DNA from 4 places in the Bacillus stercoris genome. Region 4 is predicted to be linked to each of the others. Evidence: riboswitches for the same ligand, from Rfam matches in the RefSeq annotation. Region 4 holds a riboswitch; each other region holds the start of a gene.
The links. A riboswitch is a leader RNA that binds a small molecule or an ion and turns the genes downstream of it on or off. The one in region 4 is predicted to bind S-adenosylmethionine.
Positions count from the first base shown of each region.

Region 1: it holds a riboswitch for S-adenosylmethionine, as region 4 does, so the genes downstream of both, QA442_RS01795 (5-methyltetrahydropteroyltriglutamate--homocysteine S-methyltransferase) here and QA442_RS14105 (phosphoadenylyl-sulfate reductase) in region 4, are expected to answer to the same signal.
Region 2: it holds a riboswitch for S-adenosylmethionine, as region 4 does, so the genes downstream of both, metN (methionine ABC transporter ATP-binding protein MetN) here and QA442_RS14105 (phosphoadenylyl-sulfate reductase) in region 4, are expected to answer to the same signal.
Region 3: it holds a riboswitch for S-adenosylmethionine, as region 4 does, so the genes downstream of both, mtnK (S-methyl-5-thioribose kinase) here and QA442_RS14105 (phosphoadenylyl-sulfate reductase) in region 4, are expected to answer to the same signal.

Region 1 covers NZ_CP121861.1:337,327-340,801, forward strand. The annotation lists gene QA442_RS01795 (5-methyltetrahydropteroyltriglutamate--homocysteine S-methyltransferase) at 1-1,036, opposite strand, end outside; SAM riboswitch class I at 1,119-1,225, opposite strand; gene QA442_RS01800 (LURP-one-related/scramblase family protein) at 1,291-1,779, opposite strand; gene QA442_RS01805 (hypothetical protein) at 1,909-2,187, opposite strand; gene QA442_RS01810 (hypothetical protein) at 2,465-2,590, opposite strand; gene pepT (peptidase T) at 2,697-3,475, opposite strand, start outside.
Region 2 covers NZ_CP121861.1:1,031,382-1,034,856, forward strand. The annotation lists gene QA442_RS05340 (YusG family protein) at 33-269, shown strand; gene QA442_RS05345 (toprim domain-containing protein) at 342-704, shown strand; gene QA442_RS05350 (thioredoxin family protein) at 706-1,026, shown strand; gene QA442_RS05355 (SCP2 sterol-binding domain-containing protein) at 1,133-1,477, shown strand; SAM riboswitch class I at 1,592-1,698, shown strand; gene metN (methionine ABC transporter ATP-binding protein MetN) at 1,804-2,829, shown strand; gene metP (methionine ABC transporter permease MetP) at 2,822-3,475, shown strand, end outside.
Region 3 covers NZ_CP121861.1:2,918,591-2,922,065, reverse strand. The annotation lists gene mtnA (S-methyl-5-thioribose-1-phosphate isomerase) at 1-144, opposite strand, end outside; gene mtnK (S-methyl-5-thioribose kinase) at 152-1,345, opposite strand; SAM riboswitch class I at 1,438-1,594, opposite strand; gene QA442_RS15175 (carbon-nitrogen family hydrolase) at 1,678-2,457, opposite strand; gene mtnE (methionine-glutamine aminotransferase) at 2,552-3,475, shown strand, end outside.
Region 4 covers NZ_CP121861.1:2,713,777-2,717,251, forward strand. The annotation lists gene cysP (sulfate permease) at 1-1,011, opposite strand, end outside; gene QA442_RS14105 (phosphoadenylyl-sulfate reductase) at 1,023-1,724, opposite strand; SAM riboswitch class I at 1,887-1,992, opposite strand; gene pyrE (orotate phosphoribosyltransferase) at 2,138-2,770, opposite strand; gene pyrF (orotidine-5'-phosphate decarboxylase) at 2,767-3,475, opposite strand, start outside; gene QA442_RS14120 (dihydroorotate dehydrogenase) at 3,455-3,475, opposite strand, start outside.

The sequences.
Region 1 (3,475 bases), 1.9 Mb from region 4:
CGCACTGCGGGCTGAGGCACAGCTGATCCAAGCTGACAAAACGCGCCGCTTCATTGATACGGCGTTTCATATCCTCTGGATTTTCAAGCTCGCCGTATTTCGATGTGATCAAGCCAAGCACGATTTGCAGATCCTTGCGTTTCACAAAACGGAGCGGATCGAAGTTTCCGGAGCGGTCATCGTCGTATTCCAAAAACAGGCCGTCAAGGTTTAAGCCGTCCAAAATCGTTTCCGCTACAGCGTCGTACCCTCCTGATGCCGCCCAGGTTGAGCGGAAGTTGCCGCGGCAAATGTGCATTGTGATCATTAAATCATCAGGCCGGTCTGCCACTGCATCGTTAATCGTTTTGGCAAACAAGGCAGGCAATGTTTCTGGATCGCCTCCGAGCGCCCGGACAACCTCTCTGCCTTTTTCCTCAAAGAAGAGAGACCATGACGTATCATCAAGCTGGAGATAACGGCAGCCAACATCATAGAAGGCTTTGATTGCCTTTTTGTACGCTTGGGCCAAATCATGAAAATATTCCTCTTGATCGTTATAGATGCCTTTATCCGCCTTTTCGCCAAAAAACAGCATATTCGGGCTCGGAATCGTCAGCTTTGGTGTCGCGCCACCGGCAACTTCATGTAAAAATTGATAATCAGCAAGTGCTGGGTGGCTCGTAAAATCGAGTTTTCCCGTCACTTTGATGCTGCGCGCTTTCGTTTTCGCGTTATGGAACTGAATCCCCTCAGCCGGGATGAACGGCTCCACACCGTCAAGTCCTTCCAGGAAGTCATAATGCCACCAGGAACGGCGGAATTCCCCGTCTGTTACCACTTCAAGACCGATTTCTTTTTGTTTTTCCACGATGCGGGTGATTTCTTGATTTTCGATATCGCGAAGCTGTTCCGCTGTTATCTCACCTGCCGCTTTTTTTTGCCGGGCTACCTTCACCGTAGCGGAACGAAGCAAACTGCCGACGTGATCGGCGCGGAAAGGTGCTTTGCGTTGTATTACTGTTTTTTGTCCTGCAACACTCGTTTGGTGGGCCATGTCATTCGCCTCTTTTCTGAAATATTGAGCATGTAAAAAGCTCTTCCTTTGTGTAAGGAAGAGCTTGAACGATCAAATCTCCGCCTCATCTGCAAGAACGCAATGTTCTTAAGGATTTAGCACCATTCTGTTTGAAACAGCGGTTGCCGGGTATCATAGGGCCAGTCCCTCCACCTCTCTTGATAAGGTATAACTTCATATTCAAATTTCAATTATCTTAATATTATTACTTTTGGATCAATTGTCAATGCTTTTTAGAAAATACTTTCATCTTCATCGTTATATAAAACCGTATCAAGAACGATCGCGATGGCAGTGCAAATCAGAACGTCTTCCTCGTTTGCAATCTGCAAGTGATAGGAATCACCCCAGCTGAGCCACTTTTTGCTCACTGACATCCGGACATTTTCCCCGTCCGTCAGCTGGAATTCATCCCTCCATAAGTCACCATCGATTTCCCAGTTAAGGCCGGAAATCACAAATTTCGGTTTGAAAAACGTTACTTTCTTCGTTACCTCACAAACTGTTTTCCCGCCAATTGAAATCTCATAGCGCGGCAATAAAGACATGAGTTTTTGTTCTATGGAAACGAGCGTTTTTCCGGATGAATCTGTCATTTGTAATGAATCCCCTAACGAGAAAAAACGCCCCTCTACCTTGAAGATTTCTTGTTCATCCCGGTCATAAATGTGGAATGCATCTTTAAATGAGAACATTTTTTGTTTCATAAATAACTCGATCATTGCAGAAGTCTCCTTTTGGATTTGCCTTGTATGAAATTACGGATAGAGGATAAAAAGGTTTCAGGCTCTATCTCAACATAATTTTAAAAGGCTGCGTCATTCCGCAGCCTTTTCGTTTGAAATATAGAATTAGGAAAGATGCATCCGGCGTTTTTGGCGGATAGCGTCAAGGTCGATTAGGTTGTTGTGATGAGATGCGGCTGCTGGAAGAGGGCTTGTCTTTTGCGGTTTGCGGCGATTGTCCTTGCTGAAAGAAAAAAGAAGATAGCCGCATAAAGCGATGATAATAAATAGGATCATATTACATACCTCCCAAAAAAAGTTTTGGTACTCTCTATTGTACGGATAAAAAGTCAAAAAGTATTCAAAAAATTCTAAATCAAATAAAAATAAATAACTGCCCCTCAAAAACAGTCTAACCTGATGACCTGAAAATAGTCTTGCATTATGGTGATTGTTCTTGTTGATGATTGGTTCTATAGTTACTATCGACGATAAAATGAATTCCTTTATATAACTTTTAACCTAAATTAAAGTAATTCATATTACCTGTTTTTGGATGCCGTTATCTTTCTTAATTAGTTTATACCCTATTTTGCGGAATTGAACACAAAAAACCCAAATTACGGAGCATTTGGGCGGTACGAGAGAATGCGGATTTTGTTTTGGGGATTTGGATGACTGGTCAGAAGAAGCGTTTGAACATTTTTCTGATTTTTTGAAATGGGCTGGATTTCTTTTGCGTGTTAAGCGGCCTGGAAATGATCCATTTTTTCAATAGGCTCTTTGCAGCAATTGCATGCTTTGTCATTGTTTTTCCTCCTCATTTGTTGATACTTGTTTTACGGAGGACGTGTTTAAAATGTTTCATTTTCACATAAAAAAAAACCAGCCCTTTTTTGGACTGGCTTTTGGCATTACGCTTGCTCTTCAAACAGCTTTGCAATCTCAACGATGACATTTACGGCTTTGACCATGTTATCGGCTGAGATGTATTCAAATTTGCCGTGGAAGTTTTCCCCGCCGGTAAAGATGTTTGGCGTCGGAAGTCCCATGTAGGATAGCTGCGATCCATCGGTGCCGCCGCGGATGGGGGAAATTTTCGGTTCGATGCCGAGGTTTTCCATCGCTTGCTTGGCAATGTTGACGATTTCGATGACAGGTTCAATTTTCTCTCTCATGTTGTAGTACTGGTCGTTCATATCCAGCAAAATCCGGTCTTGCCCGTATTCGTTCTGAAGTTCTTCAACGGCGCGCTTCATTGTTTCTTTTCTGCTTTGGAAGTTCTCTTTGTCAAAGTCTCTGATAATGTAGTGAAGCTTTGTTTCCTCTACGTCTCCTTGAATCGACAGCAGATGGTAGAAGCCTTCATAGCCTTCTGTATATTCAGGCGCTTCGTCTGCCGGCAGCAGGCTGTTCAGCTTCATCGCGATTTTCGCAGAGTTGACCATTTTCCCTTTTGCCGTTCCGGGATGTACGTTGTTGCCTTTAATCGTAATTTTCGCGGCAGCGGCATTGAAGCTTTCGTATTCAAGCTCGCCGAGCGGGCCGCCGTCAACCGTGTAGGCAAAGGATGCATTGAACCGTTTCACATCAAATTTGTGCGGTCCTCTTCCGATTTCTTCATCAGGCGTAAAGGCGACTCTGATTGTGCCGTGCTTGATTTCTGGGTGTTTGATGAGGTAATCCATGGCCG
Region 2 (3,475 bases), 1.7 Mb from region 4:
TGGACACGCTAACGTTATGGGAGGTGTCCAATATGGCTTTCGACAAACAAAAGCTCGATGTCACCAACGACGTGACAGGCCGCTTTCAAAATGGCCGGCTCTCGTTATATCATGATAATGAGATGATCGGCCAAATGACAAGCATGAATGAATATGAGCTTAAGTCCGGTTATTCCTTTGAAAATGAGAAGTTTTATAAGACAGCCGATGTGGTCTCTGGTGACGACGCAAAATATGTAGATTGTGACTACGAAAACGGCTGGTGTTAAATGTAGGCGGTGAATTTCACTGCCTTCTTTTACAATCTGAACGTTTCAAATTTGACGCGGCAGGTGAAGAAGATGGATGAGCTGGAAAAGGTTATGATTGTCGAGGGGAAATCAGATAAAGAGAAAATCGAAAGCGTCCTGAATGAACCGGTGCGCATTATCTGCACAAACGGAACAATCAGCCAGCTGAAGCTTGAGGAATTGGCTGACGAGCTTTATGATAAAGACGTCTATATATTAGTTGATGCTGATGAATCAGGCGAGAAATTGAGAAAACAGCTGAAGCGTGAATTTAATGAAGCCTGCCATCTCCATATCGACAGAGCCTATAAGGAAGTAGCGGCTGCGCCCAGGCACCATGTCGCCTCTGTATTGCTGCGTGCGAATCTGAATGTCCATACTATTTTTCTTGAAAGAAAGTCCCGAGGTGTATAGCATGAAAGAACTCCAAGAACACGAACTTGATCACATTGAAGATGATGTGTACCTTCTATATTTATATACTCCGTTTTGCGGCACCTGCCAGCTTGCAAGCAAAATGCTGACAGTGGTGAAAGAAATGCTGCCTGATGTCGCCTTCTATCAAAACAATGTCAATTACTCTCCGACATTTGCAAAAGCATATCAAATTGAAAGCGTCCCTTGTTTTCTGCTGTTTAAAGGCGGAAAGGTGGTCGAAAGAGGATATGCGTTTCATTCCGTTTCTTATTTATATGAGCTGATCAAACAAAAATCATCTTCCGCATCCCAATTATGACATATTTCTCAGCATATCCAACGAAATTGTCGTTCGTTTTATAAAGGGGTTCTTGCGACAGAGAGAGAAATGTGTATGTATGACCAACAAATAGGAGGTTGTACATATGGAGAAAGCGGAAGTTTTAGAAGATGAGTATCAGCATCTGTTTTTAAAACCCCTTTTGAATGCCTCAACATTGCTCATTACCTTTCAAGGAGAAGCAGAAGCCTTAACCGTCTCAATAAACGAACAGGGAGAAATGAAAAAAGTTTCTCCGCCCCAAACGTCCAACCTGACCTTTTACGGAAACCAAACGGAAATTATTGATTTATTGCACGGAGATATTTCCCTTCAGCACTTGATTCAGAGCGGAAGCCTCAAAGTAAAGGGGTCATTCAGGGCCCTGTTAAAGCTAGAAGCCATTCTCTGGCTGACAAATGGATTTTTTCAGAGGATTTCAAAGAATTGAAAAATAATAAATTATTATAATAGTAAAAGTTGTCATCATTTATTTTATTGACATTTAATCATTCGCCGTGCTATTCTACATTAAGAATTTCCGGACGAAAAAGACTATATATTTCTCTTATCAAGAGAGGTGGAGGGAAGTGCCCTATGAAGCCCGGCAACCATCAACGCTGTTGAAATGGTGCCAATTCACACGAAGCGTTCAGCTTTGAAAGATGAGAGAAAGGCATTTTATATAAGCCTTTCTGCTCAAGTGTGCAGAAAGGCTTTTCTTTTGCAGAAAAAACCGGAAGATTTCTTAGAATAGTGTTAAGGCAGGTGATTGCTTTGATCAATCTTCAGGATGTTTCAAAAGTTTACAAGTCGAAACATGGAGATGTCAATGCTGTCCAAAATGTCTCGCTTTCCATTAAAAAAGGTGAGATTTTTGGAATTATAGGATATAGCGGAGCTGGTAAGAGTTCCTTAATCCGTCTGCTGAACGGCCTTGAGAAACCAACCTCAGGAACCGTGGAAGTGGCGGGAACAAAGATTAATGAAGTAAATGGACGCGGTTTAAGAAAAGCACGCCATGAGATCAGTATGATTTTCCAGCATTTCAATTTGCTTTGGTCGCGGACTGTCAGAGATAATATCATGTTTCCTTTAGAAATTGCCGGGGTGAAAAAGAGCGAGCGGATCAAGCGCGCCAATGAACTGATTAAACTGGTAGGTTTAGAAGGAAAAGAAAAATCATATCCATCCCAGCTGAGCGGCGGTCAGAAGCAGCGTGTCGGAATTGCCAGAGCGCTTGCAAACAATCCGAAGGTTCTCCTTTGTGACGAAGCGACATCAGCATTAGATCCGCAAACGACAGATTCAATTCTGGATCTATTGTCCGATATTAATGAAAGACTCGGTTTGACGATTGTGCTAATTACGCACGAAATGCATGTCATCCGCAAAATCTGCAACAGAGTCGCCGTCATGGAAAACGGTAAGGTGGTCGAAGAAGGCGAGGTTCTCGACGTCTTCAAAAATCCAAAGGAACAAATGACAAAACGATTTGTTCAACAGGTGACAGAGCCAGAAGAAACGAAAGAGACGCTTCAGCACCTTCTTGATGACACAGCATCAGGAAAAATGGTTCAGCTCACATTTGTCGGTGAGTCAGCTGAACAGCCTCTGATTACAGAGATGATCAGAAACTTCAATGTCAGCGTCAATATTCTGCAAGGGAAAATTTCGCAGACGAAGGATGGAGCTTACGGTTCACTGTTCATCCACATTGACGGAGACGAGGAAGAAGTGCAAAACGTGATCCGGTTCATTAATGACAAACAGGTGAAAGCAGAGGTGATCACGAATGTTTGAAAAATACTTCCCGAACGTTGATTTAACTGAATTATGGAACGCGACATATGAAACACTTTATATGACGCTGATTTCTTTACTGTTTGCTTTTGTCATCGGGGTCATCCTCGGCTTGCTGCTCTTTCTGACGAGCAAAGGAAGCCTCTGGCAGAATAAAGCGGTCAACTCTGTGATTGCTGCCGTTGTTAACATATTCAGATCGATTCCGTTCCTTATTTTAATTATTTTACTATTAGGGTTTACGAAGTTTTTAGTCGGCACGATCTTAGGGCCAAACGCCGCATTGCCGGCGCTGGTCATCGGCTCGGCACCGTTTTACGCACGTCTTGTTGAAATCGCGCTGCGTGAGGTGGATAAAGGTGTGATTGAAGCCGCTAAATCAATGGGCGCGAAAACGTCTACGATCATTTTCAAAGTGCTGATTCCGGAATCAATGCCGGCTCTTATTTCTGGCATTACGGTTACAGCCATCGCTTTGATCGGCTCAACGGCAATTGCCGGAGCCATTGGTTCAGGAGGCCTTGGAAACCTTGCGTACGTAGAAGGATATCAGTCTAATAACGCTGATGTTACCTTCGTTGCTACTGTGTTTATTTTAATCATCGTATTTATTATTCAAATCATCGGTGATTTAATAACAAATATT
Region 3 (3,475 bases), 200 kb from region 4:
GAGCGTGACAATCGCATCAAATACATCCTCTTTCGTCGTCAGCTCCAAATATTCCGTCTCATCAGGAAGCTTTTGCTGATTTAAAATGGTAATAGCTGTTTCTTTCCATTCAACAGAACGTGGAACAGCAAATGAATGGGGCATGAATGGATCATTCCTTTACAAGTAACTTAAATAATTCAATCACATCTGTTATCGTTTTGAATTCCGAACGTTTTTCGATAAAGGCTGTGCCGGTTTCAAGCGCCAGCCGTTTTCTGCCGATTCGTTTATCAAACGGCACGATCGTATCCAGGTCAGCTACATGGGCAAGGCCGATCGTGCGTCGTATCAGCTCACAGCCCGCAAATCCGATTGCTTCTTCAAAAATATGGCTGAGCGTATCAGTGAGGTAACCGTCGATGTTGGCGTAAACATCCAGACTGTCCTTCTGCCAGGCTTCACTAAACGTCTCTTCAAACGTTTCCCAGAGCTGGTTGACATGTTCATATAACGGCTCTCTGTCAGCCCCGTCACGGCTGAGTGCGTTCAAAAATAAGTTGGCGATAAATTGCCCTACATCAAAGCCGATCGGTCCGTAAAAAGCAAACTCAGGATCAATCACCTTTGTTTCGTGCTCACTTGCGAAAATGCTTCCTGTATGCAAATCACCATGAATCAACGTTTCCGCAGACGTTAAAAATGACTTTTTCAGCTTAGCGGCTTCGATTTTAACGTTGTCATTATTCCAAAGCTTCTCGACAAAAGGACGAAGCTCTTCTTCAAAATCATTTGTGTCATGGTCGAAGAAAGGATCTGTAAAAACAAGTCTTTCCGTAATGTCGCATAGCTCAGGGTTTGTAAACTGTTTAACAAGCTGTTTTTTCACCTTAGGTTCAAGCGCGTAATCTGATGAGTAGAAAAGTGTTTTTCCTAAAAATTCACCGATGTGCCGTGACAGGTGCGGATAATTTTCACCCTCAATGAGTCCTTTTCTTGCGATTTTCAGGTGAGAGAGATCCTCCATGACGGTAACCGCCATTTCCGTATCAGAGTAAAACACTCTTGGAACCAAGTGAGGCACATGCTCGCCCTGACGGATGAGAGCGCTGCTTTCGATTCTTGCACGATCGATTGTGAGCGGCCAGCTTTCTCCCACCACTTTTGCATAAGGAACCGCCTGTTTAATGATCAATGCTTTGTCATGTTCTTGATCATAAATATGAAAAACGTAATTTAAGTTGCCATCGCCGATCTCCTGACATGTCAGGGTGCTTTTGCTTGGAAATAAGCCGAGCTTCACAGCCAATGCCACAGCGGAACTTTCATTTAACGTTTCGTATAAAGGTGTTTTTGTGACTGCCATCATCATAACCTCCAATTATGTAATCACTTAATTTGTGGCCGTAAAAAAGCCTCCTTCTCAGAGAGAAGGAGGCTTAACATCTATGTCCGCCTCTCTTATCTCTCAGATCAGATCTGAATGGAATTAGCACCGTGCCTTAAGAGACAAGCGTCTCGGCGCGAAAAAGATGCGCCCCATTTCACAATGGAATTACGGTCGGTTGCTGTTGGGGTCAAAAGGCCAAATCCCTCGCCCAACTCTCGATAAGAGAATATATTCATTTGTTAAACAATTCTAATTTATCAGTTGATGAACATACTAACAGGTGTTTTAATAAGTTGTCAATATATTTTTTAATATAAATCTTTTCTGATATCATCGAAAACAGGGATGCTCTCCCGCACCTCGACGCTTTTATGAAGGTCGATTTCCGCACGGACTATGCCTTCCTCACGGCCGCCTTCAGCAAGTACACGCCCCCATGGATCAATAATCAGGCTATGGCCTGCAAATTCATTATCCGGATTTGAACCAGTGCAATTGCAGGCTGCGACAAAGCATTGATTTTCAATGGCACGGGCAATAAGCAGGCTTCTCCAATGATCAAGGCGGGGGAGAGGCCATTCCGCGGAAATAAACAGCACGTTGGCACCTTTTGTCGTATGTTTTCTGATCCACTCCGGAAAACGGATATCATAGCAGATCAATCCTGCGCTTTTGACGCCGTCAAGCTCAAAGCATCCATCTTCGGAACCGGCTGATAAATACAAATGCTCATCCATCAGCTGAAAAAGATGGGCTTTTCTGTACTCTTTAATGATTTGCCCTTCCTTATCCGCGATGTACATTGTATTATAAACATCAGAATCCTTTCTGACAGCGACCGATCCGGCAACAAGATGAACTCCATGTTTTTTTGCCGTTTTCTTCAGCCAGCTCTGAACAAAATGGCCGTCTTCATCAGCGAGTTCATCAAGATTGGCCAGATCATATCCGGTCGTCCATAATTCAGGCAGAACAAGAACATCAGCATGTTTGCTTTCTTTTTCGATCAAAAATTCAGCCTTTTTTATATTTTCCGAAGGTTTACCATATGAAATATCAAATTGAAGACAAGATATCGCCCATTTCATCTTTTTAACACCCCAAATTTTTCTTTACTTTTTTCATTTAACCATATATGATGATGGACTATCATTTCAAGATTTTTTTAGAAGGTGAGAATAGATGAAATTTGAACAGTCTCATGTATTAAAGGAATTGCCTAAACAATTCTTCGCTTCCCTGGTGCAGAAAGTGAACCGAAAGCTCGCAGAGGGACACGACGTTATCAATCTAGGACAGGGAAATCCAGATCAGCCGACACCGGAACATATCGTCGAGGAAATGAAACGAGCTGTTGCTGATCCTGAGAATCATAAATATTCATCTTTTCGCGGCTCATACAGCCTAAAGTCAGCGGCTGCTGCATTTTACAAAAGAGAGTACGGCATTGATCTGGATCCGGAAACCGAAGTCGCTGTTTTATTCGGCGGAAAAGCCGGTCTTGTCGAGCTCCCGCAATGCTTGTTGAATCCCGGTGATACGATCTTAGTTCCCGATCCGGGCTACCCTGATTACTGGTCTGGTGTCACACTCGCGAAAGCGAAGATGGAAATGATGCCGCTCGTAAAGGACAGGGCGTTTCTTCCCGATTACAGCAGCATCCCCGCTCAGGTGAGAGAACAAGCGAAATTGATGTATTTAAATTATCCGAATAATCCGACCGGAGCTGTTGCTACCTCTAAATTCTTTGAAGAAACCGTGAGCTTTGCAAAAGAAAACGGAATCTGCGTCGTTCATGATTTTGCTTACGGCGCTGTAGGATTTGACGGCTGTAAGCCTTTAAGCTTTTTGCAGACTGAAGGTGCAAAGGATATTGGAATTGAAATTTACACGCTGTCAAAAACGTATAACATGGCAGGATGGCGGGTTGGCTTTGCCGTCGGAAACGCTTCGGTCATTGAAGCAATCAATCTTTATCAAGACCATATGTTTGTCAGTCTTTTCAGAGCGACTCAGGAGGCTGCAGCAGAGGCACTGTTAGCTGATCAGAGGTGTGTGGCAGAGCAAAATGCCCGATATGAGAGCAGGCGAAACGCTTGGATTGCT
Region 4 (3,475 bases):
TGTCAGGCTTACGGCACCGCCCGCCGCTAAAAGCACACTTACCATGATAAAGATCGAATAATAATCCGCTTTTAAAAACAAGGATACAAGCAGATAAGAAATCGATAAAGATAAAAACGGCGATACGATCCATACCTTCAGCATCGTTTGAACAACTTGTTTATGGAACACGTTCGGACCGTTTTTTGCCATGCCTATGCCGATAATAGACGATGACGTGACTTGCGCCAAGGGCACCGGCATCCCAAATACAGAACTGATTATTACCAGTCCCGCTCCTGTGCCGGATAAGAGAATGCCTTCTCCTTTTGAAAATCTCGTAATTTTCTTCCCGTTTGTTTCTAATACACGCCGACCTAATAACAGTGCGCCGAGCGCAACAAAAGCTCCTCCGTACAAGGTCCCTTTTACGACATCAAGCACACCGGCAGCCACTAACGGGCCAACGGCATTCGCCACATTATTCATGCCGGCAGAGAATGCTTCGAAAAATCCGGCAACTAACAAAACAATGCCGAGGATTTTTTGCTTTTTAGAAGATTTCACTTCAATCTTAAAATAACGAAACAGCTTAGATACGAAATAGGTGAAGCCAAAAGCGAACAGCGGGACAAAAACCCAAAATGTCACAATGATCAGAAGATTATTCACCAACAATACTTTATAAGCCACTCCCACGCCGACAACCGCGCCGACCGTCACTTCACTTGTCGATAAAGGAATGCCGAGCAGATTTGCCGTAAAGAGCGACAGCGCAGCAGCTCCAATAATGATGCAAACAATCGTCAGTGTAATCGTCTGTTCGGGGATAATGCCAGAGCTGATTGTTTTTACGACCTCGCCTCCGCCAATGACCGCCCCGGCCAAGACACCGACTGCGCATAGGATCAAAGCGTAAGTTTTCTTTTTGATGGCTCCAGAGCCGTAAGCAACTCCCATCGAAGCTGCAGCGCCGCTTGCACCAATATTCATCGCGAAAAACAAGCTAAATAAAATAGCGGCTAGTTCCATTTTGCAGCTCCTTATTCATGCAGTCCGCATTCTGTTTTCGCCATACCATTCCATCTGCCTGAACGCAGATCCTCTGCGGTAAAAGCGGGAGCAGTGCAAGGCGCGCAGCCAATACTTGGGTATCCTTGGTCATGAAGCGGATTGTAGTCCAGTTCATTCCGTGATGTGTATCTCCAAATGTCTTTCCAAGTCCAATGGATGAGCGGGCAAACTTTTACTGACTTGAATTTTTCATCTTTGTTTAAGAAATTCGTATTGGCACGGCTTGGCCCTTGATCACGGCGCAGACCGGAAAGCCAGGCTGGATGTCCTGAAAGCGCCTCTCTTAAAGGAACGACCTTTCTAAGGTAGCAGCACTGATTCGGCTCTCTTTCCCACAGTTTGTCACCATATTCTTCGGCTTGTTCCTCAAGGGTGAGGTCTGGTTTTTTCAGGATGATGTTAAGACCTGGATAACGCTCTTTCACTCGTTCAATTGTTTCATAGGTCTCTTTAAAATGAAGTCCTGTATCAAGAAACACAATCTCTGCGTCTTTTTTCACTTTATAAATTAAGTCAATCAAAACGATTCCCTCAATTCCGAAACTGCAGGCATAAACAAGCTGGTTGCCGTAATGGCCGTATGCCCACTTTAAAACTGACAGCGCTCCTTTATAAGGATCGTCTTCCGGAAATGTAATCGTTGGTTCTTCCCAATTATCATACGTTAACATTTCTTCTTTCCTCCTTTCGGAGACAAACAAACAGTAGCTTCCTGCCGGTTGTCTTTTCCCAATTGTAATGTGATTCTTGGCTGGTGATTTCAAACAGCCTTTTTGCCTCTTAAAATAAAAAACTTTCAATCCGGCGGAAAGAAAGACAGGAACAGCATGTAGCCCTTATCTTTCAAAATGGAATTCATTTTGCTGGAAGTAGCACCTTACAAACTATGCAGGTTGCCGGGCTTCATAGGTCCAGTCCCTCAGCCGCTCTTGATAAGTTTTTCAGATTTGTAGTAAATTTTAGCACAATTCTAACATAAGTCAACCCGACTTTTTTTATAGGATTAATAAAAAAACAGGCCTCATGGCCTGTTTTTAAGTACAGCAAGGCTTTGAAGCCTCTTTACATCGTTGGAATTTATTTTTTATTTTTTAAACCAATCTTTTGACTCGGGATTTCGTTTCCATGTTTTCAGCTTTTTTAGATCATCTGAATGAATATTTCCGTTCTCAAGTGCGACCTCTGTGAGCGTATCGTAATCAGTTAATGAGTAGTATGGCAGTTCTGCCTTTGCGAAGGCTTCTTCTGCTTTGGGAAGTCCGTACGTAAAGATTGAGACGACACCAAGCACCTCACAGCCAGCCGCTTGTAAAGCTACACAAGCTTCAAGCACGCTGCCTCCTGTGGAGATTAAGTCTTCAATAACGACCGTTTTTTGCCCTTTCTGCACAGCTCCCTCAATCTGATTGCCTTTTCCGTGCGCTTTCGGCTTGCTCCTCACATAACACATCGGAAGATTCAAACGGTCAGCCGCCAGAGCAGCATGAGGAATACCCGCAGTTGCTGTTCCTGCTATCATTTCAGCTTCGGGAAAATGCTCTTTGACAAGCTTGCTGATGCCTGAGGCGACATCATTTCTGACCTCTGGGAAAGATAGCGTCAGGCGGTTGTCACAGTAGATTGGTGATAAAATGCCGCTTGCCCATGTGAACGGCTCGTTCGGACGTAAAAATACTGCTTGGATGTCTAATAGATGTTTTGCGATGATTTGTTTCAAGATTTGATTCCCTCCCATTCAAGTCTGACAGCCTTATAGGCTTTTACCGGATCTTCCGCTTTTGTAATCGAGCGTCCTACTACAATCGCTGATGAACCTTTTTCTCTTGCAATTGCAGGTGTCGCCACGCGGACTTGGTCATTCGCAGCATCCTCTGACATTCTGATCCCTGGAGTGACAGTCAGAAATGAAGGCGACACTGCTTGGTAAATGGCGTTTGCTTCATGAACAGAGCAGACCACTCCATCCAGTCCGCTTTCTTCCGCCTGTTTGCTGTAGTGCACAACCGTATCGATCAGAGGCTTTTCGATCAGCAGTTCATCCTTCATGATTTGTTCAGATGTGCTTGTCAGCTGGGTTACCGCAATAAGTGACGGGCGTTTTTTCCCCGCCGGCGTACCTTCTTCTAAGCCTTCAAGAGCTGCTTGCATCATTTTTTTGCCCCCGGCCGCATGAACATTGACGAGGTCTACGCCGAGACTGGCAAGACGCTTCATCGCCTTGTTTACAGTGGTCGGAATGTCATGAAGCTTTAGATCCAAAAACAGCTCGCAGTTTCTTTCTTTTAGCTGTTTCACGATAGATGGTCCTTCTTGGTAAAAAAGCTCCATTCCAACCTTTACAAATAACGGTTCTTGCTGAAAAGGCGTTAAGAACGCAAGTGTTTCTTCAGCTGATGCAAAATCAAGCGCGATGATGGGCAGG